Regions from separate parts of the Frateuria sp. GZRR35 genome, predicted to be linked through region 1. Evidence: predicted binding sites of a transcription regulator. Region 1 holds the regulator's gene; each other region holds the start of a gene.
What was found. The regulator HrcA, encoded in region 1, represses chaperone genes, less so after heat shock. The targets are predictions, from matches to a motif close to TTNGCACTCNNNNNNNNNGAGTGCNAA.
Positions count from the first base shown of each region.

Region 1 (10,555 bases):
ACCCTCTCCCAGAGGGGCGAGGGTTGGGGTGAGGGGCAGGCACTCGTGCATGGCTTTACGAGGTGACGCGGGAGAGGAAGTCCTTGACCCCGTCGACCCAGCTCTTGGCGCGCGGTGTATGGGCGTCGGCGTCGCCTCCGCTGAAGGTGGCCTCGAGCTGCTCCAGCAGCTCGCGCTGCTCGCGGGTCAGGCGTACGGGGGTTTCCACCATGACACGGCAGATCAGGTCGCCTACGCGACCGGAGCGGACCGATTTCACGCCGCGCCCGCGCAGGCGGAACGTCTGGCCGGTCTGGGTTTCCGGCGGGATCGACACCGGTACTTCCCCTTCCAGCGTGGGGACCTTGAGCTCGGCGCCCAACGCCGCTTGCGAAAAGCGGATCGGCACTTCGCAGTGCAGATCGTTGCCGTCGCGCTGGAAGATCGCGTGTTCCCGTACACGCACGTCCACGTATAGGTCGCCCGCCTCGGCACCGGCCGGACCGGCTTCGCCCTGGCCCGAGAGCCGGATACGGTCGCCGTTGTCCACGCCGGCCGGAATGTGCACCGACAGCGTGCGCCGCTCCTCCAGCAGGCCTTCGCCGCGGCAGGCCTTGCAGGGCTTCTCGATCGTCTGGCCGCTGCCGCCGCAATGCGGGCACGCCTGCTGGATCGAGAAGATACCGTTCTGCATGCGCACGCGGCCGTGGCCGTGGCAGGTCTTGCATTGGGTGGTCTTGCCGTCGGCCGAGCCACTGCCGTTGCAATGGTGGCAATTGACCTGGGTCGGGATCTCGATCGTCTTCTCGACGCCGAAGACCGCTTCTTCCAGATCCAGCTCCATCACGTAGCGCAGGTCCGCGCCGCGGCGCGGCCGGCCGCGACCACCACCGCCCATGCCGAAGATGTCGCCGAAAATGTCCCCGAAGATGTCGCCCATGTCGCCGAAGCCACCGCGGCCACCCATGCCGCCCTCGAAGGCGGCGTGGCCGTGCTGGTCGTACATGGCACGCTTCTGCGTGTCGGAGAGGACCTCGTAGGCCTCCTTGGCCTCCTTGAACTTCTCCTGCGCGGTGGGATCGTCCGGGCAGCGGTCCGGGTGGTACTTCATCGCCAGGCGGCGGAAGGATTTCTTCAGCTCGACCTCGGTAACGGTGCGCTCGACGCCGAGCACCTCGTAGTAATCACGCTTTCCCGTTGCTGCACTCATGACTTCAACCACACCCCTGATCCAGATCTGGCCGCCCGATCAACAGACAGCCCGCGCGACATGATAGCCGGCGCGGGCTGTCTCATCGGCTCGGTCGCGTTCCCTCGATTACTTCTTCTCGTCCTTGACCTCGGTGAACTCGGCATCGACCACGTCGTCGGGCTGGGCCGAGCCGCCGCCCGGTGCGGCCTGCGGGCCGGCCTCCGCGCCGCCGCCCTGGGCCGCGGCGTAGAGCGCCTGCGCGGCCTGCTCGAGCTTCTCCATCTTGGCCTCGATCTGCGCCTTGTCGTCGCCGTCCTTGACCTTCTCAAGCTCGGACAGCGCTTCCTCGATCGAGCCGATCTGCCCGCCGACCTTGCCGCCGTGCTCCTTCAGCGCACTGCGGGTGGCGTGCACCAGTTGGTCGGCCTTGTTGCGGGTGGCGACGAGCTCGTGGAACTTCTTGTCCTCTTCCTTGTTCGCCTCGGCGTCGGCGACCATCCGCTGGATCTCCTCCTCGGACAGGCCCGAGCCGGCCTTGATCTCGATCTTCTGTTCCTTGCCGGTCTTCTTGTCCTTGGCCGACACGTGCAGGATGCCATTGGCGTCGATGTCGAAGGTGACCTCGATCTGCGGCATGCCGCGCGGCGCCGGGTCGATGCCGGACAAGTCGAAGCGGCCCAGCGACTTGTTCGCGCTGGCGCGCTCGCGCTCACCCTGCAGCACGTGCACGGTCACTGCAGTCTGGTTGTCATCGGCGGTCGAGAAGGTCTGCGCGGCCTTGGTCGGCACGGTGGTGTTCTTCTCGATCAGCTTGGTCATCACGCCACCCATCGTCTCGATGCCGAGCGACAGCGGAGTGACGTCCAGCAGCAGCACGTCCTTGACCGAGCCACCCAGCACGCCGCCCTGGATCGCCGCGCCCACGGCGACGGCCTCGTCCGGGTTGACGTCCTTGCGCGGCTCCTTGCCGAAGAAGTCCTTGACCGACTCCTGCACCTTGGGCATGCGGGTCTGGCCACCGACCAGGATCACCTCGTTGATGTCGGATACGCGCAGGCCGGCGTCGTTGAGCGCGATGCGGCACGGCTCGATGGTGCGCTTGACCAGGTCTTCCACCAGCGCCTCCAGCTTGGCGCGGGTCAGCTTGATGTTCAGGTGCTTCGGACCGGAGGCATCGGCCGTCACGTACGGCAGGTTCACCTCGGTCTGGTGCGCGGAGGAGAGCTCGATCTTGGCGCGCTCGGCCGCGTCCTTCAGGCGCTGCAGCGCCAGCGGGTCCTTGCGCAGGTCGATGCCCTGGTCCTTCTGGAACTCGTCGACCAGGTAGTCGATGACGCGCTTGTCGAAGTCCTCGCCGCCGAGGAAGGTGTCGCCATTGGTGGCCAGCACCTCGAACTGCTTCTCGCCGTCGACTTCGGCGATCTCGATGATCGACACGTCGAACGTACCGCCGCCGAGGTCGTACACCGCGATCTTGCGGTCGCCGCCCTTCTTGTCCAGCCCATAGGCCAGCGCGGCCGCGGTCGGCTCGTTGATGATGCGCTTGACCTCAAGACCCGCGATGCGGCCGGCGTCCTTGGTCGCCTGGCGCTGGCTGTCGTTGAAGTAGGCCGGCACCGTGATCACCGCCTCGGTCACCGGCTCGCCGAGATAGTCCTCGGCGGTCTTCTTCATCTTCATCAGCACCTTCGCGGAGATCTCCTGCGGCGCCATCTTCTTGCCGTCGGAGGTCTGCACCCAGGCGTCACCGTTCTCGTGGGCAACGATGCCGTAAGGCACGATGTGCAGGTCCTTCTGGACCTCGGCGTCGGTGAACTTGCGGCCGATCAGGCGCTTGACCGCATAGAAGGTGTTCTTGGGGTTGGTCACGCTCTGGCGCTTGGCCGGTGCGCCGACCAGCACCTCGTTGTCCTTGCTGAAGGCGACGATGGACGGCGTGGTGCGATCGCCCTCGGCGTTCTCGATCACCTTCGCGCTGCTGCCATCCATCACGGCGACGCAGGAATTGGTGGTACCCAGGTCGATGCCGATGATCTTGCCCATAGTGTCTAGCTCCAATGCTTTCTAGGCGGCCCCCGCGGCCGCGATGGTTTTCCAGATGGTGGCCCGCGCCCGGCGATTCAATGCCGCGGGGCCGCATGTGTGTTCAGCGAGTGATGCGTCAGTCTCTGGCGACGGCGACCAGCGCCGGACGAAGCAGCCGGTCGTTGAGCACGTAACCCTTCTGCAGCACGTTCACCACGGTGCCGGGCGACTTGCCGGGCGCCTCGACCATGCTCACGGCGTGGTGGCGTTCCGGGTCGAGCGGCTGGTCGACCGGATCGACCTGCACCAGGCCGTGGCTCTCGGCCACCTTCAGCAGCGCCTTCAGGGTCAGCGCCAGGCCTTCGCGCACGGCAGCCGCGTCGCCGCTTTCGATCGCCAGGCCGCGCTCCAGGCTGTCGTAGACCGGCAGCAACTCGTTCAGCAGCTTCTCGTTGGCGAAGCGGCGCGCCTGTTCCAGGTCGCGATGCAGGCGTCGGCGCTGGTTCTCCAGCTCTGCGTGTTCGCGCAGCACCGATTCGCGCAACTCCGCGTTGCTCGCCTCAAGCTCGGCGATCCGTGCCTGCAGGGCGTCGGCCCCTTGCGCTTCCGGGGAGCCGGGTTCCTGCACCTGGTCCGGCGTCTGCTCGTTGTTCTGCATGCGTTACTCCCAAAGACAAGTCCGGACCGGCACCTCCGTGCCGGCCGCCAAAAAAACGCGGGAAACCCGCCCTCCGGGGGCGGTTATAGGGACGTCGCGGCGCGATTCAAGGCGTCGCTGAGCAATCCGGCGGTCGCCTGCACCACCGGGATCACCCGGTCGTAGGCCATGCGGGTGGGTCCGATCACGCCGACCGCGCCCAGCATGCGGCCCTGCACGCCGTAGCTGGCGGTCACCACGCTGCACCCGTCGAGCGCCGCGAAACCCGATTCCTCGCCGATGAACAGGCGCACGCCCGGCGCCCGGGCGCACACCTCCATCAGTTGGAGCAGTTCATTCTTCTTCTGGAAGGCCTCGAACAGCTCGCGCAGCCGGTCCAAGTCGGCCAGCTCGGCGTAGCCCATGAGGTTGGTCTGCCCACTGACCAGGACGTCATCCCCACCGCCCTGCGGCGCGAAAGAGGCCGCCGCGAGCTCTGTCGCACTGGCGACCAGGCGGTTGAGTTCGCTGCCCGCCTCGCGCAACTCACGCAGTAGATGGCTGCGGATGTCGTCCACGCGAAGTCCGGCGAAGTGCGTGTTGAGGTAGTTGGCTGCCTGCTCCAGCTCGCGGCTGTCCAGCGGTTTGGCCAGCTGCACGATGCGGTTCTGCACCTGGTTGTCGGAGAACACCAGGATCACCAGCACGCGTGCGTCCGGCAGCGGCACGAAGTCGATGTGGCGCAGCGGAAAATCGCCCTGGCGCGGCACCGTCACCACGCCGGCAAAGTGGGTCATCGCCGAAAGCAGCGTGGATACGTTGCCCAGCAGGTCGCGCGTGGTCGTGGGACCGGGCGGCAGCTCGCGCTTGAGCCGCGCCATGTCCTCGCGCGGCAGCGGTTGCAACTCGATCAGACTGTCGACGAACAGGCGAAGCCCCCTTGGCGTGGGCACGCGTCCGGCCGAAGTATGGGGTGAAGCGACCAGACCCGCTTCCTCCAGGTCCGCCATGATGTTGCGGATCGTCGCCGGGCTCACGTCCAGGCCCGAAGAGCGGGACAGCGTGCGCGACCCCACCGGCTCGCCATCGGCCAGGTACTGCGCGATCAGGGTGCGCAGCAGGCGGCGGGCGCGGGCGTCGAGGTCGTGGGGTCGGGTCATGCGCTGTGGCAAACGGTGAGACGGAACAGAAATAAGGTGTCGCCGCCGAGTTTGCAAGAACGCCGGCCGCGGCGGTAGCCGCGCCGCGCGCCCATTCTGCCCGTACAATTCCACGCCATGCTTACTTCCCTGTATGTCCGCCATTTCGCCGTCGTCGAAGAGGCCGAAGTCACCTTCGGCCCGGGCCTGACCGTGGTCAGCGGCGAAACCGGCGCCGGCAAGTCGCTGCTGGTCGACGCGCTGATGCTGCTGGCCGGCGCGCGCGCCGACAGCGGGATGGTGCGCGAAGGCTTCGATCGCGCCGAACTTATTGCGGAATTCGACCTCTCCGCCCTGCCCGAAGCCCGCGCCTGGCTGGCGCGGGAGGAACTGGACGACGAAGGGGCCTGCCAGCTGCGCCGCGTGGTCCGCGCCGAGGGCAGCTCGCGCGCCTGGATCAACGGCCGCCCGGCCAACGCCAGCCAGCTCGGCGAACTGGCCACGCTGCTGGTGGAGATCCATGGCCAGCACGAACACCAGGCACTGCTCTCGCGCAGCCACCAGTTGGACCTGCTGGACGCCTACGCCGGGAACGAGGAACAGGTCGTGCAGGTGCGCGCGCTGGCCACGCAGTGGCGGGAGCTGGGCGCGCGAATCCGCAAGCTCAGCGGTGGCGACGACCGCGAGCAGCGGCTGGAACTGCTGCGTCACGAAGCGGACGATCTCGAACGCTGGGCATTGCCGCCGGCGGAGCTGGCCGAACTCGAGGCGAGCCACAAACGCCTGGCCAACGCCGGCCGGCTGGCCGAGGGCGCCTCGGGCGTGGTCGAACTGCTCGATGGCGACAGCGAATTCGCGCTGCGCCGCGCGCTCGGACGCGCGCACGGCGAGCTGGGCAAGCTGGCTGCACTCGATCCGCGCCTCGCGCCGCTGCTGGAACTACTCGACAATGCCGAGATCCAGCTCGGCGAAGCGTCCGACGGACTCTCGCGCTACGCCCAGGACGTCGACCTCGACCCCGAACGCTACGCCGAGGTGGACACGCACCTCACCCGGCTGCATGAACTGGCGCGCCGCCACCGTCTGCCGGTCGCCGAGCTGCACGAACGGCTTGGCGCGCTGCAGACGGAGCTGGCCGAACTGGAAGGCGCCGGCGACGCGCTCGAGCGGCTCGCCGCCGAGCGCGCGCGACTGGAGCGCGATTACGCCAAGGCCGCCGATGCCCTGGGCCTCGCCCGCCGCACGGCGGCCGCGCGCCTGGGCGAGGAAGTCAGCGCATTGATGGGCGAACTGGGCATGGCGGGCGGCCGGCTGGTCGTCGAACTCGAGCCGGTCGACGGCGACGAACCCGACGCGCAGGGTCGCGATCGCTGCGAGCTGCTGGTCAGCGCCAATCCCGGCCAACCGCCGCGCGCATTGCGCAAGGTCGCTTCCGGCGGCGAGCTGGCGCGCATCAGCCTGGCCATCGAGGTGGCCACGCTGGGCAAGGACACGATCGGCTGCATGGTGTTCGACGAGGTCGATACCGGCATCGGCGGGGCGGTGGCCGAAGTGGTCGGGCAGAAGCTGCGGGCGCTCGGCGGCGAGCGACAGGTGCTGTGCGTCACCCACCTGCCGCAGGTCGCCGCCCAGGGGCACGCGCACCTGCGTGTGAGCAAGCACAGCGACGGCGACACTACCCGCACCCAGATCGAGAAGCTGGATGCCGCCGGGCGCCGCGACGAACTGGCGCGGATGCTGGGTGGCGTGGAGATTTCGCGCGAAACACGCGCCCACGCCAGGCAGATGCTGGAACGCGCGCAAAGCGCCTGAGAGCGCCAAGCCCCTGCAGGAGAGCGCTTGCGGGCGATGCTCTCGCGCGACCAGGTCGAAGAGCCTCGCCCGCAAGCGGGCTCCTGCAACAACGCGCTAATTCTTCCGCTCGGACAAAAGACCGCGCTCGCTGGCCATGCGGTAAAGATCCAGTTCCGAGCCCGCGCCGAGTTTGCCCATCAGGCTGGCGCGGTGGATGTAGATCGTCTTCTGCCCCACTCCGAGTGCAGCGGCCACCTGCTTGGGCGCCTTGCCGGCCGCGAGCAGCAGGAATACCTCGCGCTCACGCGCGGTCAGCCGGTTGACCGGATCGAGCGCCTCGCTGGGCCGCTCGGCACGGCGCTGGCGCAGGTCCGAACTCAGGAACGTCTCGCCCTGCATCACCTGGCGCAGGCCCGCCACCAGTTCTTCCGGCGCGGCGCCCTTGGTGACGTAGCCACTGGCGCCACGGCGCAGCGCTTCGGAAACGTAAGGCTCGCCGTCATGCATGCTCAGCACCACGATATGCGTATCCGGGGCCAAGCTGTGCAGATGCTCGATGAGCGGCAGGCCGCTGCCGTCGGGAAGCGAGAGATCCAGCGCGACCAGGTCGGGCCGGCGCTGGTTGATCGCGTCCACCGCGTCGTCGGCGCACCGGCATTCGGCAATCACCTCCAGGTCCGGCTCCAGCTCGATGAGCCGTTTGAACCCCTCGCGGACGATGGCGTGGTCGTCGACCAGAACGATGCTGTACATGCTGCCCCGCTGACTCTCCGTTTTCGGGCGGTGTGCCGCGATGCGGCTCGACCGCTTCGGACGCCCCCGCGTCCGGCCCTATCCTTCCGAGTCTATAAGACTCCGGCCGCCCCTGCCCGAACGCGCGCCGCGCGCTGGACAGGCGACAGTCGCATGTACCATCGCCGGCATGCGATCGAAGCCCCTTTCCCTGCCTGACTCCGGCCCGCTGCTGGGCGTCATCTACGTGCTGCTGTGGCTGGCGCTGCTGCCTACGCAGCAGCCGTACTGGATGCTGCCTTTCGGCCTGCGCTTCGCTGCGTTGCTTATCGTGCCGACGCGGCAGTGGTTCTGGCCGTTGGGGTTGGAACTGGCCGCGACGGTCATCCTGGACCTGCGTTCCGGCCTACCGATGGGCTGGGAGACCTTCGTCATCGGCGATCTGCCCGAACCGCTGGTCATGGCGATCGGCCTGTGGCTGCTGCGCCGGGTCAACCTGCACGCCAGCCTGCGCGACCCGGAAGAGGCCACTCGTCTGCTGCTTTCGGCCGTGCTCGTGGTCGTCGCAGTGGCGGCGACCGATGCCGTGCTGCTGGCCCTCCTTCACCAAAGCGCGGCCCCCGCGGCGATGGTGCGCGCACTCGGCCGCGAGCTGCTGGGCAATTACCTGGGCGTGCTGCTGGTGGCGCCGCTGTCGATCATGCTGCTGCGCGCACGGCCGAACCGGAAGATGGTGGCCAGCCTGGTGATGGACGGGTTGCTGGTGATGCTGCCGGCGATGGCCTTGCTGCTGATGCTTTCCGAGCATGCCGCGCCCCAGCCCGAATTCGCCCGTGTGTTGTCGCTGGCGCCGGTATTGTTCTTCGCCTTTCGCCATGGCTGGCGTGGCGCGACATTGGCGATGCTGATCTCGTGCCTGGGCATGACCGCAGTCGACCATCAGCCTGGTCATGCACAAAGCGCGGCCGGCTATCTGTTCCTGGCCGTTGCCGGCACTGGCGCCCTGATGCTCGGTGCGGCGACCGACGCCCTGCGCCGCAGCAGTGAACGGGTGGCCGAGCAGAACGTCTACCTGGGCGCGGTCAACCGCCGGCTGGACCAGCTCGCGCGCCAGTTGCGCGATGCAGCCAGAGGCAACCTGCAGGCGGAGGAAAACCAGCGTCGGCACATGGCCTCCGAACTGCACGACGAGCTGGGGCAGAACATCACCGCCATCCAGACCCACATGAAGCTGGCGCAGGTGCGGCTGCGCCAGGCCGGGCTGGATGACATCAGCGTCTCGATCAATACCATCCTCGGTTACATGCGCCGCGCCCTGCACCGCCTGCTGGACGACCTGCGCCCGGCCGTACTGGACGAGTTCGGCCTGATGCGCGCGCTGGACGAAGGCCCGATCCGCGACCTGCTGACCACCGCCGGCATCGTCTTCCACACCGACATGCGCGGCGATCCACGGTTGCTCGACGAGGACACTCGCATCGCGGTGTACCGACTGGTACAGGAAAGTGCCACCAACGCGGTCAAGCACGCCCAGGCCAGCGAATTCCGCTTGCGCCTGCGTATCGGCGAGCGTCACGGGGTGGTGCTGGCCCTGCTCGACATCCGCGACGATGGCGTGGGCCTGCCCAGCCGCCTGCCCCGCGGGGGCCGCGGCCTGCAAGGCATGCGCGACCGCGTCACCTCGCTGGGTGGCCTGTTCCGGCTGCGGCCCGACCGCCAGGGCGTCCACCTGCGGGTTTTGTTGCGGGGCAGCATGCCGAACCATGAACCCGGTCGACTGGCATAGGAATTTTTCCAATACCGCAGTCGTGAACAGCTCGTTAGCATCGGTCCATCGATGTGGGGGAGCCGCCATCGCAAGATGGCGTGCCGTGGTCACCGTGGGGACGGTGGCCACGAAGAACGGCAGGATGCCGTTCCGCCGGTACCAACGGCGCCACCCGGCCAGCGAGCAATTCGCACTGCCGAGGCGCTATGTGGTAACGGATCAGCCGTGGGTGGACAGGAGTCCTCCCGCGGCTTTTTTTTGCGCTCACCGCGGCGCTCTTGTAGGGGTCCGCTTGCGGGCGATGCTTTTCACCCGCCAAGGAGCATCGCCCGCAAGCGGGCTCCTACACGGGTTTCCGGGCTCAGCGGACCTTGTTCTTGGGCCGCACGTACAGCACCAGGCTGTGATCCTCCAGCACGTAGCCGTGCTTGGCGGCAATTTCCTTCTGCAGCCGCTCGATCTCCTCGCTGACGAACTCGATGACCTTGCCGCTGTCTACGTCGATCATGTGGTCGTGGTGCTTGCCGCGGTCGAGCTCGTAGACGGCCTGGCCGCCTTCGAAGTTGTGCTTGACCACGATGCCCGCGGCCTCGAACTGGGTGAGCACGCGATAGACCGTTGCCAGGCCGATGTCTTCCTGCTCGGCCAGCAGCTTCTTGTAGACGTCTTCGGCGGTGAGGTGCTGGACGCCCTCCTCCTCGAAGATCTGCAGGATCCGCATGCGCGGGTGGGTGACCTTCAGGCCGACCCGGCGCAGCTCTCTGGTTTCCTGTTCCATAGCAAGCTCCACGCACGGCGTACCAAGGCCGTTAGTGTATCATCGACACCTTCACGATCCGGACGCAAACACGCATGCACAAGCTGATTCGCACGCTCGGTTCCGCCATGCTGGCGCTCTCGCTGGTGGGCTGCGGACTGGTCTATGTTCCCGACGTGCAGCAGGGCAACTTCCTCGACAAGAAGGATGTCGATCAGCTCAAGCCGGGCATGACCAAGCACCAGGTACTCGTGCTGCTGGGCTCGCCTTCCGTGCATACCCCGTTCAACCAGAACCGCTGGGACTACGTGTCCACCCAGCAACACCGCGGCGGCAAGATCAAGATCCGCACGTTCACGCTGACCTTCAACAACGACACGCTGGTGCGCACTGACGGCGACTTCTTCGCGCAGGATCCGCAAAAGATGCTCGAGGACAGCAAGAAGTACCACGTCACCTACCCGGTCGACGAAACCCAGGGCGACAAGAGCACCGGCGGCACCGAAGACAGCGGCACCATGCCGCCGGATGA
Region 1 covers NZ_JBHZGL010000003.1:197,704-208,258, reverse strand. Annotated here, with positions in the region: gene dnaJ (molecular chaperone DnaJ) at 56-1,189, opposite strand; gene dnaK (molecular chaperone DnaK) at 1,298-3,214, opposite strand; gene grpE (nucleotide exchange factor GrpE) at 3,333-3,854, opposite strand; gene hrcA (heat-inducible transcriptional repressor HrcA) at 3,938-4,993, opposite strand; gene recN (DNA repair protein RecN) at 5,111-6,784, shown strand; gene ACFWZ3_RS05560 (response regulator transcription factor) at 6,881-7,519, opposite strand; gene ACFWZ3_RS05555 (MASE1 domain-containing sensor histidine kinase) at 7,689-9,284, shown strand; gene fur (ferric iron uptake transcriptional regulator) at 9,628-10,044, opposite strand; gene ACFWZ3_RS05545 (outer membrane protein assembly factor BamE) at 10,119-10,555, shown strand, end outside.

Region 2 (10,555 bases), on a different contig from region 1:
TGCTGGCCTGCCAGGATGCCGGAGATGGCGAAGGGTGCGCCGCGCTTGCAGGCGGCGGCGAAGGTGGGGGCGAGCTCGCCCAGCGGCCCGGCCAGGATGTTTGCAACGAACACGTCGGCGGGCGCCCTGGGTTCCTCACCCGGCAGGAACACGCGGAGTCGATCGGCCACGCCGTTGCGTTCGGCATTGTCGTTGGACGCCGTCAGTGCCTGCGGGTCGTTGTCGACGCCGATCGCACCGGCGGCGCCGAGCTTGAGCGCGGCGATGGCCAGGATGCCCGAGCCGCAGCCGTAGTCGGTCACCTGCCTGCCGGCCAGGTCCAACCCGTCGAGCCACTCCAGGCACAGTGCGGTGGTCGGGTGGGTGCCGCTGCCGAAGGCCAGGCCCGGGTCCAGCCGCACGACCACGATGTCCTCGTCGGCGGGCGGCTCGATGTTCCACGGATAGATCCACAGCCTTCGCCCGAACGGCATCGGCTTGAACTGGTCCATCCAGGCGCGTTCCCAGTCCTCGTCGCCGACTTCGCGGAAGGCGAGCTGGTCGGGCTCCAGCCAGGGCAGCAGTTCGCCCAAGGCCTCGACCAGGCCGCGACGGTCGGTACCGGCGTCGAACAGCGCGTCCAGAGTGAGCGTGGGCCACAGCGGCAGCTCACCCACGCCCGGCTCGAAGATCGCCTGTTCGTCGGGCGTCTCGGCGTCGGCGTCGCGCAGGGTGATGGAGAGGGCGCCCAGGTCGTCGAGGGCTTCCTCCACGCGCGGCTGCTGCTCGGCGCGGAGGGTGAGGGCGAGTTCCAGAAAAGGCATGGGTGCGCTTGCGTGCGTGTTGCTGTTGGTCACTGCAGGAGCGCACCTGTGCGCGACCGGGTGCATGGCGGTCGCGCACAGGGTGCGCTCCTGCAGGGGTGTCTGCCGGGTCGGACTACTCGCCGCTGGCCTTCGGTTCCTTCTGCTCGGCCATGCGCTTTTCCAGGTAATGGATGTTCTGGCCGCCGTGCTGGAAGCCGGCGTCGGCCATGATGCGCTGCTGCAGCGGGATGTTGCACTTGACGCCTTCGATGACGGTCTCGGCCAGCGCCAGGCGCATGCGGCAGATCGCGGTCTCGCGGTCGGGGCCGTAGACGATCAGCTTGCCGATCATCGAATCGTAGTTGGGCGGGATTCGGTAGCCGTCGTACAGGTGCGTGTCCACGCGCACGCCCGGGCCGCCCGGGGCCTCGAAGCGCTTGACCGTGCCGGGGCTGGGCATGAACGTGTCCGGATCCTCGGCGTTGATGCGGCACTCGATGGCGTGGCCGCGGATCTGGATGTCTTCCTGCTTGATCGAGAGCTTTTCGCCACCGGCGATCAGCAACTGCTCGCGCACCAGGTCGATGCCGGTGATGAACTCGGTCACCGGGTGCTCGACCTGGATGCGGGTGTTCATCTCGATGAAGTAGAAGCGGCCGTTCTCGAACAGGAACTCGAACGTGCCGGCGCCGCGGTAGCCGATGCGCAGGCAGGCTTCCACGCAGACCTGGCCGATCTGCGCGCGCAGTTCGGGCGTAATGCCCGGCGCCGGCGCTTCCTCGACGACCTTCTGGTGGCGGCGCTGCATAGAGCAGTCGCGCTCGCCCAGGTGGATCGCGTTGCCCTGGCCATCGGCCAGCACCTGGATTTCCACGTGGCGCGGGTTCTCCAGGAATTTCTCCATGTACACCATGTCGTTGCCGAAGGCCGCCTTGGCCTCCTGCTTCGTCATGGTGATGGCGTTGCCCAGATGCGCCTCGGTGCGCACCACGCGCATGCCGCGGCCGCCGCCGCCGCCGGCCGCCTTGATGATCACCGGGTAGCCGATCTCGCGCGCGATGCGCATGTTCTCTTCGACGTTGTCGCCCAGCGGACCACCGGAGCCGGGCACGCACGGCACGCCGGCGGCCTTCATCGCCTTGATCGCCTCGACCTTGTCGCCCATCAGGCGGATGACGTCGGCGGTCGGGCCGATGAAGATGAAGCCGGACTGCTCCACCTGCTCGGCGAAGTCGGCGCGCTCGGAGAGGAAGCCGTAGCCGGGGTGGATCGCCTGCGCGTCGGTAATCTCCGCCGCCGCGATGATGCGTGGAATGTTGAGGTAGCTGTCGACCGACGGCGCCGGGCCGATGCAGATCGCCTCGTCCGCTAGGCCCACGTGCTTGAGGTTGCGGTCGGCGGTGGAATGCACCGCGACGGTCTTGATGCCAAGGCTGTGGCACGCGCGCAGCACGCGCAGCGCAATCTCACCGCGGTTGGCAATGACGACTTTTTCTAGCATCGGATTCGTCCCGCCGGATCAGGCAATCACGAACATCGGCTGGTCGAACTCGACCGGCTGACCGTTCTCGATGAGGATCGCCTGCACGGTCCCGGCGACGTCCGCCTCGATCTGGTTGAACATCTTCATCGCCTCGATGATGCCCAGCGTCTCGCCGGCCTTGACCTGCTGGCCGACCTTGACGAAGGCGGCCGCGCCCGGCGTGGCCGAGGCATAGAAGGTGCCGACCATCGGCGCCTTGACCACGTGACCTTCGGGCAGGGCGTTGGCGGCGGGTGCGGCGTCGGCGGCCGCGGGCGCGGCGGCCGGGGCGGGTGCCGCCGCGACGGGGGCAGCCTGCAGCGCCATTGGCGCGGCGGCGACGGTCATGCCGCCGGTGGGCACGCGCGAGAGGCGCACCACTTCCTCGCCTTCCTTGATTTCCAGTTCCGCGAGGTTGGATTCCTCGAGCAGGTCGATCAGCTTCTTGATCTTGCGCAGATCCATGGGAGTGCCTTCTTGTTCGGGGCCGCGCGGGCGGCCGGTCGGGTCTTGATGGGAAATCAGGCCGGCGCGAGCCGCTGCAAGGCGGCCTCGAGCGCGAGCGAATAGCTGTTGGCGCCGAAGCCGCAGACCACCCCCACCGCCAGGTCGGACAGGTAGGAGTGCCGGCGGAACGGCTCGCGCGCGTGCACGTTGGACAGGTGAACCTCGATGAACGGGATCGCCACAGCCGCCAGAGCGTCGCGCAGGGCAACGCTGGTGTGGGTGAAGGCGGCCGGGTTGATCAGGATCCAGGCGATGCCTTCGTCGCGCGCCTGCTGCACGCGCTCGATGAGGGCGTGCTCGGCGTTGGACTGGAAACTGGCCAGTTCATGCCCGGCCGCCTGCGCCTGGTGGGCCAGTCGCGCGTCGATGTCCGCGAGCGTGTCGCGCCCGTAGACTTCCGGCTCGCGCGAGCCCAGCAGGTTGAGGTTGGGCCCGTGCAGGACCAGCAGTTTCGCCACGCGACACCTTGGCAGCCAGCCGGAGCATTCCGGCGAGGGGCGAAGTGTGCGCGCCCTTTGCGATGTTGTCCACTTCGCCGCAGTTCGGCGATGTTCGACGGAGAACTGCCGCACAAACCGTGCGTGGGCGTATGTGGGCCAGACCCAGTAGGAGCGCACCTGTGCGCGACCCGGACCATCACGGCGCGCCGGGCCTGCCGGTCGCGCACCGGTGCGCTCCTACTGGGACCCCTCGCCCAGCCAGCGCTCGAGCGTGGCCGCATCCAGCATCCCGGCGTGGCTCGCCAGCACCGTGCCGTCGGCGTCGAGCAGCACGCTGTAGGGCAGCACGCTGGCGCCATCACCCAGCTGCCGCGCGCTGTCGGGGTCGTCCAGCCGGCCGAGCAGGATCGGGTAGTTGACCGGATAAGCCTCCAGATAGGCGCGCACGTTCTCCGGCGTATCCATGGCGATGCCGACCACGGCCGGACGATCGCCGCCGAAGCGGGCCTGTGCGGAGGCCAGGGCCGGCATCTCCTTCAGGCACGGGCCGCACCAGCTGGCCCAGAAATTGACCACCACGCGTCGACCGGCGTAGTCGGCGAGGGTGTGCGGGCGCCCTTCCAGGTCGGGCAGCTGCAGCGATGGCACCGGCTGGCCCACCAGGTCCGGCCCGCGCCGCTCGCGCGAGGCGTGCTGCAGCCAGCCGCCGGCTGCGGCGGCGAGCACCGCCAGCGCCAGAATGAGCCAGCTCGCCCGGGTCATCATCTCAGCGCGCCGCCTCGGTCAGGGCCTGCTCGACCAGGCTGGAGGTAAGCACCGTCGGCAGCTTGCGCCCCTCGCCACCGCCGCGCGGGAACACCACGTACAGCGGCACGCCCGGCGAGTGGTACTGCTCCAGGAAAGCGGCGATGGTCGGATTGACGTCGGTCCAGTCGCCTTTCATGTAGACCGCGCCGGTGCGCTGGAGCAGCGCACGGAACGCGGCCGTGTCCAGCACCGTGTGCTCGTTGGCCTTGCAGGTGACGCACCAGTCGGCCGTCATGTCGACGAACACCGGGGTGCCGGCGGCGCGCAGTTCGGCCAGCTTTTCCGGGCTGTAGGCGACCGTGCCCGTATCGGCCCGCGCCGCGCGTACCGGGGGCGGCAGCTGTGCCAGCCCGTACAGCGGCGCCGCGGTGGCCAGCAGCGCCAGCAGCACCGGTGCGCGCACCAGGCCGGCGCGGCCGCGGCTGCGTTCGAACCACCACAGGGTCAGCGCCAGGAACACCCCGGCGACCAGCAACAGGCCGACCGCGTCGGCGCCGCGCTGGTTGGCCAGCACCCAGGCCAGCCAGGCCGCGGTGAGGTACATCGGGAAGGCGAGCAACTGCTTGAGCGTCTCCATCCAGCGGCCCGGCCGCGGCAGTCGCCGCGCCAGCGCCGGCACGAAGCCGACCGCCAGGAACGGCAACGCAAGGCCGAGCCCGAGCGCCAGGAACACCAGCAGCGCGGACGCCGCCGGCGCGGCGAACGCGTAGGCCAGCGCACTGCCCATGAATGGCGCGGTGCAGGGGCTGGCCACCACCACCGCCAACACGCCGGTGAAGAAGTCGCCGGCCATGCCGCCGCGGGAGGCGAGCCCCGCGCCGGTATTGCCCAGCGAGGCGCCGAACTGCACCAGCCCGGACATCGACAGGCCCACCGCCAGCATCACCAGCGCCAGCACGCCGACCAGCAGCGGCTGCTGCAGTTGTGTGCCCCAGCCGAGTGCGTGGCCGGCCGAGCGCAGGGCCAGGATGGACAGTCCCAGCGCCACGAAGCTCAGCAGCACGCCGGCGGTGTAGGCGATCGCATGCGCCCGTGCGCGGGCCGGGCTCTCGCCGCTTTCCAGCAGGCCGACCGCCTTGATCGACAGCACCGGCAGCACGCACGGCATCAGGTTGAGCACCAGGCCGCCGCCGAGGGCGAGCAAGAGCGCGAGCCACAGGCTGGTCTGCAGCGGACCTTGCGTCGCCGAGGCCGGCGGCGCCTCGGGGGCGGTCGCGGTCGGCGTGCCAGTCGCCGGCACCGCGCTACCCAGCTCGACGTCCAGCGCGCGCGTCATCATCGGGTAGCACAGGCCGCCGTCCTGGCAGCCCTGGAAACTCGCCTCGAGCGTCAGGCGCGAGCGGCCGTGGAGATCCCCGGCGACCGTGACCGGCAGGTCCAGCTCGCTGAAGTACACGGTCACGCTGCCGAAGTGCGGATCGTCCTTGCGCGTGCCGGCTGGCCACTGTGGCGTCAGTGTCAGGCCCTGGCCGTCGCGCAGCTGCAGCCGGGTCTGGTCGCGATAGAGGTAGTAGCCCGGCGGCATCGTCCAGCGCAGCAGCAGGTGGTGCGGATCCTGCGCCAGGGCTTCGAGCCTGAAGGCCTGCTCCGCGGGCAGCGGTGCGTCGTTGCCTGCGGCGCCGTGGGTGGCGCCGAGCTTCTCCAGCGCGGCGCCCAGTGAGCCGCCACCGGTCGCACCAGCGGCTGCCGGCAGCGGCAGGTCCAGCTGCTCGGTATGCGGCGGATAGCAGATCTTCGGATCGACCTCGTGGCAGCCCTGGAACTGCACGCCCAGACGCAGCCGCGTGGTGCCCGGCGCCACCGTATAGGGCACGCTGGCCTCGATCGCGTGGTGGTAGATCTCCACGTCGCCCAGGTACTCGTCGTGGTGCTTCTCGCCGTCGGGGAAGGTCGGTTCGCCGAGGGTCACGCCATCGGCCGGCTTGAACTTCATGCGGCCACGGTAGAGGTAGTAGTCGGGCGCGATCTCCCAGTGCAGCTTGAGTAGGCCCGGGGTGGAGGCGTCGGCCGAGAGCTCGTAGGCCTCGGTGACCGGCAGCAGGCCGTCGTCTTCCTGTGCGAACGACGGACGCGCCAGTGCGGCCAGGCACAGGAGCAGCATCAACAACGGCAGGCGGGCGGCCAGGCGGCCGATGATCGGGCGCATCGCGTCTCCAGCGGCACGGGGCGGGAGATCCATTATGGACCCATCACGCCCAGGGCCCCCGGCGGTTGCGGCCTTATGTCTCCTCGACCGCCAGCGCCGGCACCGCGCGCCGCGGACGCACCAGCCCGGTGGTGAGCGCCGTGCCAAGCAGGATCACCGCGCAACCGGCGAGCATGCGCATCGTCACCGGCTCGCCCAGCAGCAGAGCGCCCCACAGCACGCCAAAGGCGGGGATCAGGTAGGGAATGACCATGATCCGCTGCGCGCCCACGCGCGCCAGCACCCAGAAGAACAAGACGTAGGCCAGCGCCGTGCACAACACGGCCAGTCCTGCCGCCGCCAGCCACGCGTGCATCGGCGGCGGCCGGGTCGGCCAGGCCAGCACGGTGGTCGGCAGCAGCACCAGCGCGGCGACCATGTGGCTGCCGATCGTCACCACCAGCGGGTTGACGCTCGCCAGGCGCAGGTGCGAGTAGTGCACCGCATAGCCGTAGAGCACCGTGGCCGCCACGCAGGCGAGCAACGCCATGCCGGCGCCCGGAGCCACTGCGAGGCTGCCCTGGGCCAGCCAGAGGATGCCCGCGAAACCGGCCGCGAGCCCCGCGCCACGCCAGGCGTCCAGCCGCTGGCCCAGCCACAGCCAGCCGATCAGCGCGGCGAACATCGGCGTCATGCCGTCGATGATCGAGGCGAAGCCCGCCGGCAGGCTGCGCGTGGCGAAAGTGAACAGCAGAAAGGGTAGCGCCGAGTTAGTCAGCCCGACCACGGCGATCGGCCACCAGTGCTCGCGCCATTCGGCCAGGCGCCGGCGCGAAGCCAGCAGCGGCAGGAAGCACAGCGCCGCGCCGATCGCGCGCAGGCCCGCCAGCGGCAGCGCGTCGAAGGCACCGGCGCCCATGCGCATGAACAGGAACGAGCCACCCCACAGGGCGCCCAGCGACAGCAGGACGGCGTAGTCGATCTTCTTCATCTTGGGGGGGGCGGGGAATGGGGGAGGACAAGTCTGCCGGAGTCCCGCTGACAAGGGTTGTCAGCAGTCTTGCGGCCGCTCGCCGGTGGCCTCTCGGACCCAGGCCAGGTAAGGCGCGTGGGCGTGTTCGATGGGTACGGCAATGAGTTCGGGCAGCTCGTATGGATGCAGCGCAAGCAGGCGCGTGCGCAGGGCCTCGAAGCGGGTGGCGGTGGTCTTGATGAGCAGCAGATGCTCGCTGTCGGTAGTGACCGCGCCCTGCCAGCGGTAGGTCGAGGCGATGCTGGGCAGGCGGTTGACGCAGGCGGCGAGGCGCTCGGCCACCAGCGTTTCGGCGATGCGCGTGGCGCTGTCGGCGTCGGGGCAGGTGCAGTAGCAGAGCAGGACGGAGGCGGGCATGGCGAGCCATGGTAGCCGCCTGCGCGCAAGGATGGCGTTGGCGAAAACCTGTAGGAGCGCACCTGTCCCCCCACCTGCTGAGCCATTCGCGTTCCAGCCCCTTGCAGGGGCCGGTTGCGTCCGTAGAATTGGCACTCACCATCACCGAGTGCTAACAGCGACCCGGTGATCCTTCACCTCTTTCAACCCGAACTAGTGGAGTTCCATCCATGAGCAAACTGCGTCCGCTGCACGATCGCGTCATCGTCAAGCGCCTGGAAGAGGAGCGCGTCTCCGCCGGCGGCATCGTCATCCCCGACAGCGCCACCGAGAAGCCGACCCGCGGCAAGGTCATCGCCGCCGGCACCGGCCGCATCCTGGAAGACGGCAACGTCCGTCCGATGAGCCTGAAGGAAGGCGACACCGTGCTGTTCGGCAAGTACGCCGGCCAGGAAATCAAGATCGACGGCGAAGAGCTGGTCTTCCTGAAGGAAGACGACATCGTGGCTGTGATTGAAGGCTGATCGTTCGGCGGTTTTGGCTGAGCGCGAGAAAAGAGCGCGCACGCCAGTCGCCTTCGGCTCCTTCTTGTACCCCTTTCGCGGAATTTTCCGTACCTAATTTCAAAATTTTTCAAGGAAAAATTTTATGGCAGCCAAAGAAGTCCGCTTCGGCGAAGACGCCCGCTCGCGCATCTTGAAGGGCGTGAACACCCTGGCCAACGCGGTCAAGGTCACCCTGGGTCCCAAGGGCCGCAACGTCGTGCTCGAGAAGAGCTTCGGCGCCCCGACGATCACCAAGGACGGCGTGTCCGTCGCCAAGGAGATCGAGCTGGCCGACAAGTACGAGAACCTCGGCGCGCAGATCGTCAAGGAAGCCGCCTCCAAGACCTCCGACGTCGCCGGTGACGGCACCACCACCGCCACCGTGCTGGCGCAGGCGTTCATCCAGGAAGGCTTGAAGGCGGTCGCCGCCGGCATGAACCCGATGGACCTCAAGCGCGGCATCGACAAGGCCGTCGTCGCGGCCGTGGGCGAGCTGAAGAAGCTCTCCAACCCCACCGCCGACGACAAGGCGATCGCCCAGGTCGGCACCATCTCGGCCAACTCCGATTCGAACATCGGCGACATCATCGCCACCGCGATGAAGAAGGTCGGCAAGGAAGGCGTGATCACCGTCGAGGAAGGCTCGGGCCTGGAGAACGAGCTCGACGTGGTCGAGGGCATGCAGTTCGACCGTGGCTACCTGTCGCCGTACTTCATCAACAACCAGCAGTCGCAGCAGGTGGAACTGGACGACCCGTTCATCCTGATCCACGACAAGAAGATCTCCAACGTCCGCGAACTGCTGCCGATCCTCGAAGGCGTCGCCAAGGCCGGCAAGCCGCTGCTGATCGTCGCCGAGGAAGTCGAGGGCGAGGCGCTGGCCACGCTGGTGGTCAACACCATCCGCGGCATCGTCAAGGTCGCCGCCGTCAAGGCCCCGGGCTTCGGTGACCGTCGCAAGGCGATCCTCGAGGACATCGCGATCCTGACCAACGGCCAGGTGATCTCCGAGGAAGTGGGCCTGCAGCTGGAGAAGGCCACCATCAACGACCTGGGCCGCGCCAAGCGCGTGGTGATCACCAAGGAAAACACCACCATCATCGACGGCGCCGGCGAAGCCGAGCGCATCCAGTCGCGCATCAGCCAGATCAAGGCGCAGATCGAGGAGACCTCCTCCGACTACGACCGCGAGAAGCTGCAGGAGCGCGTGGCCAAGCTGGCCGGCGGCGTGGCCGTCATCAAGGTCGGTGCCGCCACCGAGGTCGAGATGAAGGAAAAGAAGGCCCGCGTCGAAGACGCCCTGCACGCCACCCGTGCGGCGGTCGAGGAAGGCGTGGTGCCTGGCGGCGGCGTCGCGCTGATCCGTGCGCTCAAGGCTGTCGAGGGCCTGACCGGTGACAACACCGACCAGAACCTCGGCATCGCGATCACCCGCCGCGCGCTGGAAGCGCCGCTGCGCGCGATCGTCGCCAACGCCGGCGAAGAGCCCTCCGTGATCCTCAACAAGGTCAAGGACGGCTCGGGCAACTTCGGCTACAACGCGGCCACCGGCGAGTTCGGCGACATGGTGCAGATGGGCATCCTGGACCCGACCAAGGTGACCCGCACCGCGCTGCAGCACGCGTCGTCGGTTGCCGGCCTGGCGATCACCACCGAGGCGATCGTGGCGGAGCTGCCGAAGAAGGAAGAGCACAACCACGGCGGCGCCCCGGGCGGCATGGGTGGCATGGGCGGCATGGACTTCTAAGTCCCCAGCTCACCGCTGTATCGAAGAAAGCCCCGCCCCGCGCGGGGTTTTCTTTTGCCCGGCTGTTTTTTTGTAGGAGCCCGCTTGCGGGCGATGCTCCTGGCTCGGATAGACATCAGGACAGGAGCATCGCCCGCATGCGGGCTCCTACAAGGCAACGGCGGTGCGCTAACCGGGCTGGGGGCCGTGCGCGAGCAGGTGCGCCAGCGCCTCCAGCGCCTCGCGCAGCTGGGCACTGGAGGCGGTCGAGGACAAAGCCAGGCGTACGCCGGCCCATCCGCGCACGCCGGCGAGGCGGAACTCGGCATCCGGCGCCACCGCCACGCCGTGCCGGCGGGCGTGGAAGGCGAACCGTTCGGCATCCCACGGTTTCGCCAGCGGCAGCCAGCCGTGCGTGCCGAATACCGGCGCACGGTAGCCGTGGCCACCCAGCAACGCCGCTGCGATCGCCTGGTGCTGCATTGCATCCTGCCGGCGCGCCTGAACCAGTTCGTCCATCAGGCCGGTATCCAGCCAATGCGCGGCGATCTCGGCCAGGACGGGCGAGGCCATCCACACGGCGGCGCGCAGGTGCCGTCGATAGCCATCCGCCAACGCGCGCGGCACGTGCACGAAGCCCGTGCGCAGGGCGAAGCCGGCGAGTTTGGACAGCCCCACGATCAACAGCGTGCGCTCGGGCGCCAGCGTGCACAGCGGCGTGGAGGCGGG
Region 2 covers NZ_JBHZGL010000017.1:170-10,724, forward strand. Annotated here, with positions in the region: gene prmA (50S ribosomal protein L11 methyltransferase) at 1-803, opposite strand, end outside; gene accC (acetyl-CoA carboxylase biotin carboxylase subunit) at 919-2,286, opposite strand; gene accB (acetyl-CoA carboxylase biotin carboxyl carrier protein) at 2,305-2,772, opposite strand; gene aroQ (type II 3-dehydroquinate dehydratase) at 2,829-3,272, opposite strand; gene ACFWZ3_RS16105 (TlpA family protein disulfide reductase) at 3,492-4,016, opposite strand; gene ACFWZ3_RS16110 (protein-disulfide reductase DsbD family protein) at 4,021-6,207, opposite strand; gene ACFWZ3_RS16115 (DMT family transporter) at 6,281-7,177, opposite strand; gene cutA (divalent-cation tolerance protein CutA) at 7,238-7,576, opposite strand; gene groES (co-chaperone GroES) at 7,786-8,079, shown strand; gene groL (chaperonin GroEL) at 8,204-9,847, shown strand; gene ACFWZ3_RS16135 (PLP-dependent aminotransferase family protein) at 10,016-10,555, opposite strand, start outside.
Region 2: a site for HrcA is predicted at 7,705-7,731, ahead of groES (co-chaperone GroES). Genes of this name have one in related genera too.

Region 3 (10,555 bases), on a different contig from region 1:
AGGCCAATTTGCTGGCCGGCGAACTGCGCAGCCGGTCCGACGTCGCCGGCGTAACCATCAAGACGCCGCAACAGGGCCTGGACGAACTGGCCAACCTGCAGGGCTTCTCCGGCGCCGTGCACGCGCTGGACGATGCCAATCCGTTGCCGTGGGTGCTGGTGGTGCAACCGAAGGCGGGGCTGGATGCCCCGGCGGTGGACGCGCTGGTCGAAGCGCTGCGCGGCGAGCGCGCGGTCGAACTGGTGCAGGACAGCAGCCAGTGGCGACAGCGACTGGACGCACTGCTAGGCGTCGGCCATCGCGTGGTGCTGGTGCTGGCCGCGTTGCTCGCGCTGGCGGCGTTGCTGGTGGTGGGCAACACCGTGCGCACCGATATCGCCAGCCGCAGCGAGGAAATCGGCGTGTTGATGCTGCTGGGCGCAAGCCGCGCCTTCGTGCGCCGCCCGTACCTTTATGCCGGCGTCTGGTACGGCTTGTTCGGTGGCGTGCTGGCCTCGCTGCTGGCGCTGGCGATCGAACTGGCGCTGGCCGGCCCGGCGGCCGAACTGGACCGCGCCTATGGCGGCAGCCTCAGCCTCGGGGCGCTGCCGTGGTGGCTGCTGCTGGCCGTGCCGCTGGCGTCGGCGGTGCTGGGTTGGATCGGTGCGCGACTGGTCAGCGCACGGCAGTTGCGCAAGGCTGCGTAGGAGCCTGGCCGGCAGAAACGTCCGAAGCGAAAAACGGCCGCAAGGGGATGGACCTTTTGATCCGTTGTCGCCCCATAGTCGTTCCATCGGCCTGCAAAGGGCGAAATATGGCCCGCGCCGCTGCTTTTGCAGCCCGGAACGTATCTACCGCGGAGACTGCCCTGGGCGCCGGACGCCTTAGTGATCGCCTTCGCACCCGTGCAAGGCGCGATGATGCAAGATAGCCTTGGGTGCGCGCGGGGCGCACACGGGGTTCGATGTGGATGGGTGGGGCATGAATGCAGAGGTTGGCAGCCGCGCCGGCACCGCGCCGCGGGTGCTGGTAGTCGACGGCTCCAAGGTGGTGCGCCAGCTGATCACGCGCGTGCTCAAGGCCGAATTGCCGGAGGCCGAGCTGGTCGATTGCGGTAGCGGCGCCGAGGCGCGCGCGCTGATCGAGCAGGGCCCGTTCGACTTCATCACCATCGCCCTGCGCCTGCCCGACATGGACGGGCTGGAACTGGCCCGCCACGTGCGCGAATCGGCGCAGGCCTATGTGCCGATCGTGGTGGTCTCCGGCGACGTCGACGCGCGCCTGCACAAGCGCGAGCTGGGCGACGTTACCGACTACTTCGACAAGTCGCTCGGCTTCCAGGCGCTGGCCGATTTCATCCGTGGCTACGTGCGTCCGGAGGCGACCGCCGAGGGCACCGTGCTGTACGTGGAGGACAGCCGCGTGGTGGCGCTGGCCACCCGCCGCATGCTGGAGAAGATCGGCCTGACCGTGCGCCATGTGGTGAGCGTGGAGGACGCCCTCGCCATGCTGGAAACCGACCGCGCGCAAGGCCAGATCGGCGCGGACGTGGTGCTCACGGACGTCAGCCTGAAGGGCGAGCTGACTGGCGGCGATCTGCTCGAGCGCATCCGCAGCCATTTCGGCTACGGCAAAGGCGAGCTCCCCGTACTGGTGATGACCGGCGATGAAAATCCGGCCAACCAGGCCGCGCTGCTGAAGGCCGGCGCCAACGACCTCGTCGAGAAACCGGTCGAGGAAAAACTGCTGGTGACCAAACTCCTGTTCCAGTTGCGGGTGGCCAAGCACCTGCGCGCCCGGGCGCAAGACGCGTGAGCGAAACGGCCGACGCCGAACGCGTCCGCCTAGAGCCCTCCTGGAAGGCGCACCTGGGCGATTACCTGGAGCGCCCGGACATGCGCGAGCTGGCGGAATTCCTGCGTGCCCGGAAGCGTGCCGGCAAGGTGCTCTATCCGCCGGGCCCGGAGATCTTCAACGCCTTCGCGCACACGCCGTTCGACAAGGTGCGCGTGGTGATCCTGGGCCAGGACCCCTACCACGGCCCCGGCCAGGCACACGGATTGTGCTTCTCGGTCCGCCCGGGCGTACCGGTGCCGCCCTCGCTCAACAACATCTTTGCCGAGATCGAACGCGACCTCGGCATTCCGCGGCCCGGCCATGGCTGCCTCACGCCCTGGGCCGACCAGGGCGTGCTGCTGCTCAACAGTGTGATGACGGTCGAGCAGGGCCATGCCGGTGCGCACCAGAACAAAGGCTGGGAAGGCTTCACCGACGCCGCCATCGAGGCGTTGAACCGCGAGCGCGAAGGCCTGGTGTTCCTGCTCTGGGGTGCCTACGCGCAGCGCAAGGGACGGCTGGTCGACCCCAACCGGCACCTGGTGCTGAGCTCGGTGCACCCCTCGCCGCTGTCGGCGCACCGGGGCTTCATCGGCAACGGCCATTTCTCGGCCGCCAACCGCTACCTGGAAAGCCACGGCCAGGCGCCGATCGACTGGTCGCTGCCGCCGCGTTCGGAACTGGCCGCCTGACCGCTGCAAGGCGCGGCCACCAGTTCACGGCCGATAGATCGCCCGTGTGAACAATGGCGGCATGACCGGATGGCAGAGGGTTGGCTAGCCCACCCATATTGCTGTACGATTCGGTACAATAAATCCCGCAGCTGAACTTTTCGCCCTTTTAGCACTCCCAACAGTGGAGTGCTAAGCTGCGATTTACTTGCCGGAGGTTCCACATGTCCCAAGCCTTGGTGACCGCCAACCTGCCGATCCCCAGCGTCGTTGGCAGCCTGGATGCCTACATTTCCGCCGTGCACCGCATCCCGGTGCTCAGCCACGACGAGGAGCAGGCGCTAGCGCGCCGCTTTGCCGACGAAAACGATCTGGGTTCGGCCAAGAAACTGGTGATGTCGCACCTGCGTTTCGTGGTCCACGTGGCCCGTGGCTATTCTGGCTACGGCCTGCAGTTGGGCGACCTGATCCAGGAAGGCAACATCGGCCTGATGAAGGCGGTCAAGCGCTTCGATCCGGACCAGGGCGTGCGCCTGGTCAGCTTTGCGGTGCACTGGATCCGCGCCGAGATGCACGAGTTCATCCTGCGCAACTGGCGCATCGTCAAGGTCGCCACCACCAAGGCGCAGCGCAAGTTGTTCTTCAACCTGCGCAAGAGCAAGAAGCGCCTGGGCTGGATGAACGCCGAAGAAGTGCGCGTGGTGGCCCACGATCTGGGCGTGCCCGAGGCGACCGTGCGCGAGATGGAATCGCGCCTGTCCGGCCGCGACATCGGCTTCGAGGCGCCGGCCGATGCGGACGACGACGCCAAGCCGGCGCCGGAAGCCTTCCTGGTGGACGATGGCGCCGATCCGTACGACAACGTGTCCGACGCCGATCAGGCCGACAACCAGTTGGAGACGCTTTCCAGCGCGCTTTCGAAGCTGGACGAGCGTTCGCGCGACATCATCCAGCGGCGCTGGCTCAACGAGAACAAGGCCACGCTGCAGGACCTGGCCGACGAGTACGGCGTCTCGGCCGAGCGCATCCGCCAGGTCGAGGCGAACGCGATGAAGAAGATGCGCGCGTTGTTCTGAGCGTAGCCGCGCAAGCAAACGGCAAAGCGGCCCTTTCGGGCCGCTTTTGCTTTTTGCGATCCCCGCTGACCGGCACTGTCGCTAGTTCGAGCATCCGCCATGCATGTGTCAAAGCGTATCCAGCATGGAGCGCCATCGCCCTCGCGGTTGCAAGGCCCACGCTGGGACGCCTGCGCCGCGTCGCGACACCCGTGGGAAGAAGTCGCGAGATAAGGGTGGGCTTGCCCGCGCTCTATGCGACGCGCTCGATCACCCGCTGGAACGGCGGCAACGCACGTAGCATCCCGGCGCCGTAGCGCTTGGTCACCACGCGCCGATCCAGCAGCACGATGCGTCCACGGTCCGTCTCGCTGCGAATGAGGCGACCGCAATACTGCGTGAGCAGGCGGGTAGCTTCCGGAATGCTCACTTCCAGGAACGGGTTGCGTCCGCGCGATTCCAGCCATTCGGCGTAGGTCGCCCCGACCGGGTCGGTCGGCACCGCAAACGGCAGTTGGGTGATCACCACCGTTTCGCACAGCTTGCCGGGCAGGTCCAGGCCTTCGCCGAAGGAAGCCAGGCCGAACAGCGTGCTGCCCTTGCCCGATTCGACGTCGGCGATGTGTTCGGCGATCAGCTGCGCCTTGCCGAGCGAACCTTGCGCGCGCACCTTGCGCACCTTGTCGATCGGCAGCCGCTGCAGCACGCGGTCGAGCTTGGCGCGCGAGGTGAACAGCACCAGGTTGCCCGCGTTCCAGTCCAGGTGTTCGGCGAGCCAGTCGCAGATCGCCTGCGCATGGGCTTCGCGCGCGTCCGGCAGCACGTCGATCGCCGGCACTTCCAGCCGCGCCTGCGCGGCCAGGTCGAACGGCGAGGGCAGGCTCAGGGTGACGGCGTCGTCGGGCAGCCCCACGGCATCGGCAAAGCCCCGGAAATTGCCGCCTGCGCTAAGCGTGGCCGAGGTCAGTACCACGCCGCTGGCGTTGTTCCACAACACGTGGCGCAGCAGGCCGCCGGCGGAGACCGACGAGGCATGGCAGACCAGCTGCTGGTCGCCGGAAAGCGTTACCCAACGCGCCAGCGGCGGCGCGTTGTCCGCATCATCCCCGGCCCAGGCGCGCCAGGTGCGTTCCTGCCGGTCCAGCCGCTCCAGCGCCATGCCCAGTTCGCGCGCCAGGGCTTCCTGGGTCGGGCCGCCGTCGGTCATCTCCACCACCGCGCGGCGCACGGCAGTGAGCCAGCGCTGGATCTCGGCCGTCTGCACGTGCAGTGCCTGCGCCTGCAGCACCCAGTCCTCGGGCAGCTGGCCGAGCGAGCCGCGGTACATCGGCTCGTTCTCGGCCGGGTCGGGCAGCCAGGACAGACGGATGGCCTTTTCCAGCTCTTCCAGTCCATCGGAGAGTTCCTGCAGCTTTGCATCGCCGGCGTCGAGCGCGAGCTTGCCCAGCGACTCCTTGTCGGTCAGCGAATAGGCGGCATGCACCTGCCTGGCCAGTCGGCTCAGCTGGCGTACGCTGGCGCCGAGGTAGACCTCGGCCGCGCCGCGGTCGATCGCCTTGGACGGCACGTGGTGCGCCTCGTCGAACACGTACAGCGTCTCGCTCGGCTTGGGCAGGATCACGCCGCCCCAGCCTTCGTCCTCGCCGGGCATGGTCAGGTCGGCCAGTACCAGGTCCTGGTTGGCGACGATCACGTCGGCGTCCGCTACCGCGCGGCGCGCGGCGAAGAACGGGCACTGCATGAAATGGATGCACTTGCGCCCGGTGCAGCCGCCGGCGCTGGTGGTCAGCATCGGCTTGAGGAAGTCGCCGACCGGCTCCGGCGCGGCGTCCATGTCGCCGTTCCACTCGCCCCGCTCGAACGCGCCGGCGAGCTTGGACAGGGCCTGCTTGTCGCGCTCGGCCGGGGGCTTCGACCACAGCGCGAGATCCGCATCGAACCCCAGGCCCAGCTGGCTGGCTTCGGCGCCCATGCTTTGGCGTGCCATCGCCAGGTTGCGCGGGCACAGGTAGCGGCCGCGGCCCTTGGCCAGCGCGACCTTCGCCTCGCTGCCGTCGAGCTTGAGGTAGAGCGGGATGTCGCGCTCGACCAGCTGTTCCTGCAGCGCCACCGTGGCGGTGGCGATCAGCAGCTTCTTCTTCTGCGCGCGGGCCACTTCCATGCCGGCGATCAGGTAGGCCATCGACTTGCCCGTGCCGGTGGGCGCCTCGACCACGGCCGCGCCGCCCTCGGCCGCCAACGCCTTGGCCACCTCGGCGATCATCCGGCCCTGCGCGGCGCGCGGGCGGAAGCCGGGCAGGCCTTCTTTCAGGCGCGCGTAAGCGGCGCGGATCGCGTCCTTGGTGGCATCGGTGAGCATCGGGCGATTCTAGCCCGCGGGGCGGGGCTCCGCCGGGCGTGGCGCCACATGCACGTGGCTCAAGATAGGTTCGCGATGGTCGATCTTATGGTATGCATCACGAGTGGGCTGGAGCCGGGGGCATGACAGGAACTCCATGAAACGGCGCTGTTGCAGGGCAGGGGCGCATGAGCAGGCCGGTCGCTGCGGTGACGGGCTCCGCCGCCGTGGGGTGCCTGCATGAGTTCCCCCCGCGCCACCCCGCTTGAACCTTCGCAGGGGGGCGAAGCCGGCTGGCTGGCGCGCCTGGTGGGAGCGACCACGCCCGCCGAGGTCGCCACCGTGGTCGCCGCTTTCGCGCAGGAACAGGCCGGGTGCCGCCACGCGGTCGTGGCCTGGGCCGGCAGCGGCTTGCCGCGCACCTACAGCAGCAGTGGCCGGCCCGATCACGCGCGCATCGACCGCGCCCGGACCTTGCTGACATCCAACGCCAGGGGATCGGTACGCCAGGGGCAGGAGCTGCTGGTGCGGCTGCTGCCGCAGGAGCGTGCGTTCCTGATGCTCGAGGTCGAGCGCGGCCAGGCCCCGGAGCCCTTGCTGGGCCAGCTTCAACCCTTCCTGGAACTGGCCGGCCCGTACCTGCAGCGTGCGTTGAAGCTGGCCGACCTGGAGGACTCGCACAAGCAACTGGTGCGTTCGGAAGTACTCCAGCGCGCGCTGTTCGCCATCTCCGACCTGGCTGGCTCGGACCTGGACATGCCCGAGATGCTCAAGCGCATCCACGGCATCATCAGCACGCTGATGTATGCGGAGAATTTCTTCATCGTACGCAGCGATCCGCAGCATGGCACGATGCGGTTCCTCTACTACGCAGACATCGAAGACACCGACGCACCGGACACCAGCCACGACGTGCCGCTGGAAAGCCTGCGCAACTCCATGACCTGGCACCTGCTCACCGGCGGCAAGGCGCTGATGGGCAGCCTGGACCAGATCAGCCGACAGGTGTCGGGCATCTTCGCCCCCTCCGGGCCGGAGGCGGTGGACTGGCTGGGCGTGCCGATGCTGCGCGATGGCCAGGTGCACGGCGCGCTGGTGGTGCAGAGCTATCAGGCCGGCATCGGTTTCTCCGAGGACGATCGCGCGCTGCTGGAGTTCGTCGGCAGCCACGTGCTCACCGCGCTGGAACGCAAGCAGAGCAAGGACGAGCTGGAGGAGCGCGTGCGCCTGCGCACGCAGGAACTGGCCGAGGCCAACCGCGGCCTGCAGCAGGAAGTGCTCGAGCGCCAGCGTGCCGAGCGGTTGCAGGCGGCGCTGTTCCACCTGGCGCAGCTGGCTACCGCCGACATCGACGAGAACGAGTTCTACGAGCGCACGCACGCGGTGGTCGGCGAGCTCATCAACGCGGAGAACTTCTTCATCGCGCTGCTCTCGGACGACCGCCAGAAGCTGGTGTTCCCCTATTACGTCGACGCCGGCGTGCGCAAGGCGCAGGAGCGCCCGCTGGGCCGTGGCCTGTCCGAGTATGTGCTGCGCGGCGGGCAGCCCTTGCTGGCCTTCCAGGAAGACACCATGGAGCTCGCGCGCCGCGATGAGGTCGACCTGGTCCGCGTGGGTCGGCCGGCGGTGTGCTGGCTGGGCGTGCCGCTGCGGGTCGACGAGCAGGCGATCGGCCTGGTCGCGGTGCAGAGCTACACGCCCTCGATCGACTACGACCAGGCCGACCAGGAACTGCTCACCTTCGCCGCGCTGCAGATCGCCAACAGCATTCATCGCCGCCGCGCCGCCGTGTCGCTGCAGCGCGCCTACGCCGAGCTGGAACAGCGCGTGGCCGAGCGCACGTCCGAGCTGCGCCAGGAGATCACCGAGCGCGAGCGCGTGCAGAGCCAGCTCAAGCACGAGGTGATGCACGACGCGCTCACCGGCCTGCCCAACCGCGGTTTCCTGCGCGACCGGCTCGAGCGCGTGCTGGCGATCCTGCAGCGCGAGCCGGGCCGGCGCTGCGCGCTCTTGTACCTGGATGTGGACCGCTTCAAGGTCATCAACGACAGCCTCGGCCACCTGGCGGGCGACGCCTTCCTGAAGGAGATCGCCCGCCGCCTGCACGACTGCGTGCGCGAGCCGGACGTGGTCGCGCGGCTGTCCGGCGACGAGTTCGCGATCCTGCTGGAGGACATCGACATCCCCGCCGCGGCGATCGCGGTAGCGCAACGCGTGCTCGACGCGCTGAGCGTGCCGATGCAGGTCGCCGGCCGCGAACTGGCGCCCTCGGCCAGCATGGGCATCGCCATCGGCGACAACACCTACGTCACCGCCGACGAGGTGCTGCGCGATGCCGACATCGCGCTGTACCGGGCCAAGGAGCAGGGCCGCAAGCGCTACGAGCTGTTCGACGAGACACTCGCCAAGAACGTCATCGACGTGCTGACCATGGAAGGCGAACTGCGCCAGGCGCTGGCACGCGACGAGTTCGAGCCTTACCTGCAACCGTTCTGCCGGTTGGCCGATGGCGCGGTAGTGGGCTACGAGGCGCTGCTGCGCTGGAACCATCCGAAGCTGGGCGTGCTCGGGCCGGCCGATTTCCTCAAGGTGGCGCACGACAGCGGCCACATTGAATCGATCGACTGGCGGCTGTTCGAGCGCGGCTGCGAGCGCTTCCTGCAGCTGGCCGACAAGAACACCTTCCTGACCTTCAACGTGTCCGCGCTGCACCTGCGCCACCGCGACTTCGACGCCCGCCTGGTGCGCTTGCTCGAACGCACCGGCCTGCCGCCCTGGCGGCTGATCGTGGAGGTCACCGAAGGCTCGCTGCTGGACAACCCCGAACAGGTGCGCACGATGCTCGAGCGCCTGCGCGCGATCGGCGTGGGCGCGGCGCTGGATGATTTCGGCACCGGCTATTCCTCGCTGAGCTACCTGCACTCGCTACCGCTGCGCATGCTCAAGATCGACCGTGCGTTCGTGCATGCGCTGGGCGAAGACGAGCACACCACCGCGACCACCGTGGTCGCCGCGATCCTGGCACTGGCGCGTGCGCTCGACATCCAGGTGATTGCCGAAGGCATCGAGACACCCGCCCAATGCGAGGCGCTGCTCGGCATGGGCTGCGAACTGGGGCAGGGCTATCTGCTCGGCCACCCGGCGCCGATCGGGGCGTGGCTGGGGCGCGAGGGCCGCGCCGACTGAGAGCTCTGCTCCCTCGCCCCTCCGGGGAGAGGGCTGGGGTGAGGGGCCGCTCTTGCGGGAAACTCACTTCTGCGCTTCATGGCACCGAGGACCTCCCCCGCGAGCCCCGCCCCTCACCCAAACCCTCTCCCCGGAGGGGAGAGGGCTTCAGATCGCCCGAGGTTCCGACCCGGTGATCGCCAGCGCCACCGCTTCGGCGACGCGGATGCCATCCACTGCCGCCGACAGGATCCCGCCGGCGTAGCCCGCGCCCTCGCCGGCCGGGAACAGCCCGCGCGTGTTGAGGCTCTGGTAGTCGCCCTCGTCGCGCTTGACCCGCACCGGCGAGGACGTGCGCGTCTCCACGCCGGTCAGCATCGCGTCGTGCATGGCGAAGCCGCGGATCTGCCGGTCGAACAGCGGCAGCGCTTCGCGAATCGCGCCGATTGCGTAGTCGGGCAGGGCCGTGGCGAGGTCGGTCAGGTGTACGCCGGGCTTGTACGAGGGCACCACCTCGCCAAGCTCCCGTGACGGCCGGCCGGCCATGAAATCGCCCACGCGTTGCGCCGGCGCGCTGTAATCGCCGCCGCCCATGCCGAAGGCATGCGACTCCCAGTGCCGCTGCAGCGCGATGCCCGCCAGCGGCCCCTCGCCGTAGGCGGCGAAATCCGCCGGCGTGATGCCGCAGACGATCGCCGCGTTGGCGTTGCGCTCGTTGCGCGAGTACTGGCTCATGCCATTGGTGACGACGCGCCCGGGTTCGGACGTGGCTGCCACCACGGTGCCGCCCGGGCACATGCAGAAGCTGTACACCGAGCGGCCGCTCTGGCCGGCCTTGTTGCCGTGGTGGACCAGCTTGTAGTCGGCCGCACCGAGGATCGGGTGGCCCGCCTGCGGGCCGAAGCGCGCGCGGTCGATCACCGATTGCGGATGCTCGATGCGGAAGCCGATCGAGAACGGCTTGGCCTCCAGATAGACGCCGCGCGCGTGCAGCATCTCGAAGGTGTCGCGCGCGCTGTGGCCGACGGCCAGTACCACATGGTCCGAGCGCAGCTCGCCGCCGTCGGCCAGATGCACGCCGCGCACGTGCCGCGTACCGTCGGCCGCGGTCTCGACCAGCAGGTCGTCCACGCGCTGGTCGAAGCGGATCTCCCCGCCCAGCGCCTGGATGGTGCCACGCATGTTCTCCACCATGGTCACCAGGCGGAAGGTGCCGATGTGCGGCTTGCTGACGTAGAGGATCTCTTCCGGCGCGCCTGCCTTGACGAACTCGGTCAGCACCTTGCGCCCGTGGTGGTGCGGGTCGGAGATCTGGCTGTGCAGCTTGCCGTCGGAGAAGGTGCCGGCGCCGCCCTCGCCGAACTGCACGTTCGATTCGGGGTGCAGGTGACGCTTGCGCCACAGGTCCCAGGTGTCCCGGGTGCGTTCGCGCACGGCCTTGCCGCGGTCGAGCACGATGGGCGCAAAGCCCATCTCCGCCAGGATCAGCGCCGCAAAGATGCCGCACGGAC
Region 3 covers NZ_JBHZGL010000005.1:35,996-46,550, reverse strand. Annotated here, with positions in the region: gene ftsX (permease-like cell division protein FtsX) at 1-686, shown strand, start outside; gene ACFWZ3_RS07705 (response regulator) at 961-1,794, shown strand; gene ung (uracil-DNA glycosylase) at 1,791-2,507, shown strand; gene rpoH (RNA polymerase sigma factor RpoH) at 2,711-3,562, shown strand; gene dinG (ATP-dependent DNA helicase DinG) at 3,795-5,900, opposite strand; gene ACFWZ3_RS07685 (EAL domain-containing protein) at 6,120-9,065, shown strand; gene ACFWZ3_RS07680 (NAD(P)/FAD-dependent oxidoreductase) at 9,213-10,555, opposite strand, start outside.
Region 3: a site for HrcA is predicted at 2,656-2,682, ahead of rpoH (RNA polymerase sigma factor RpoH). Genes of this name have one in related genera too.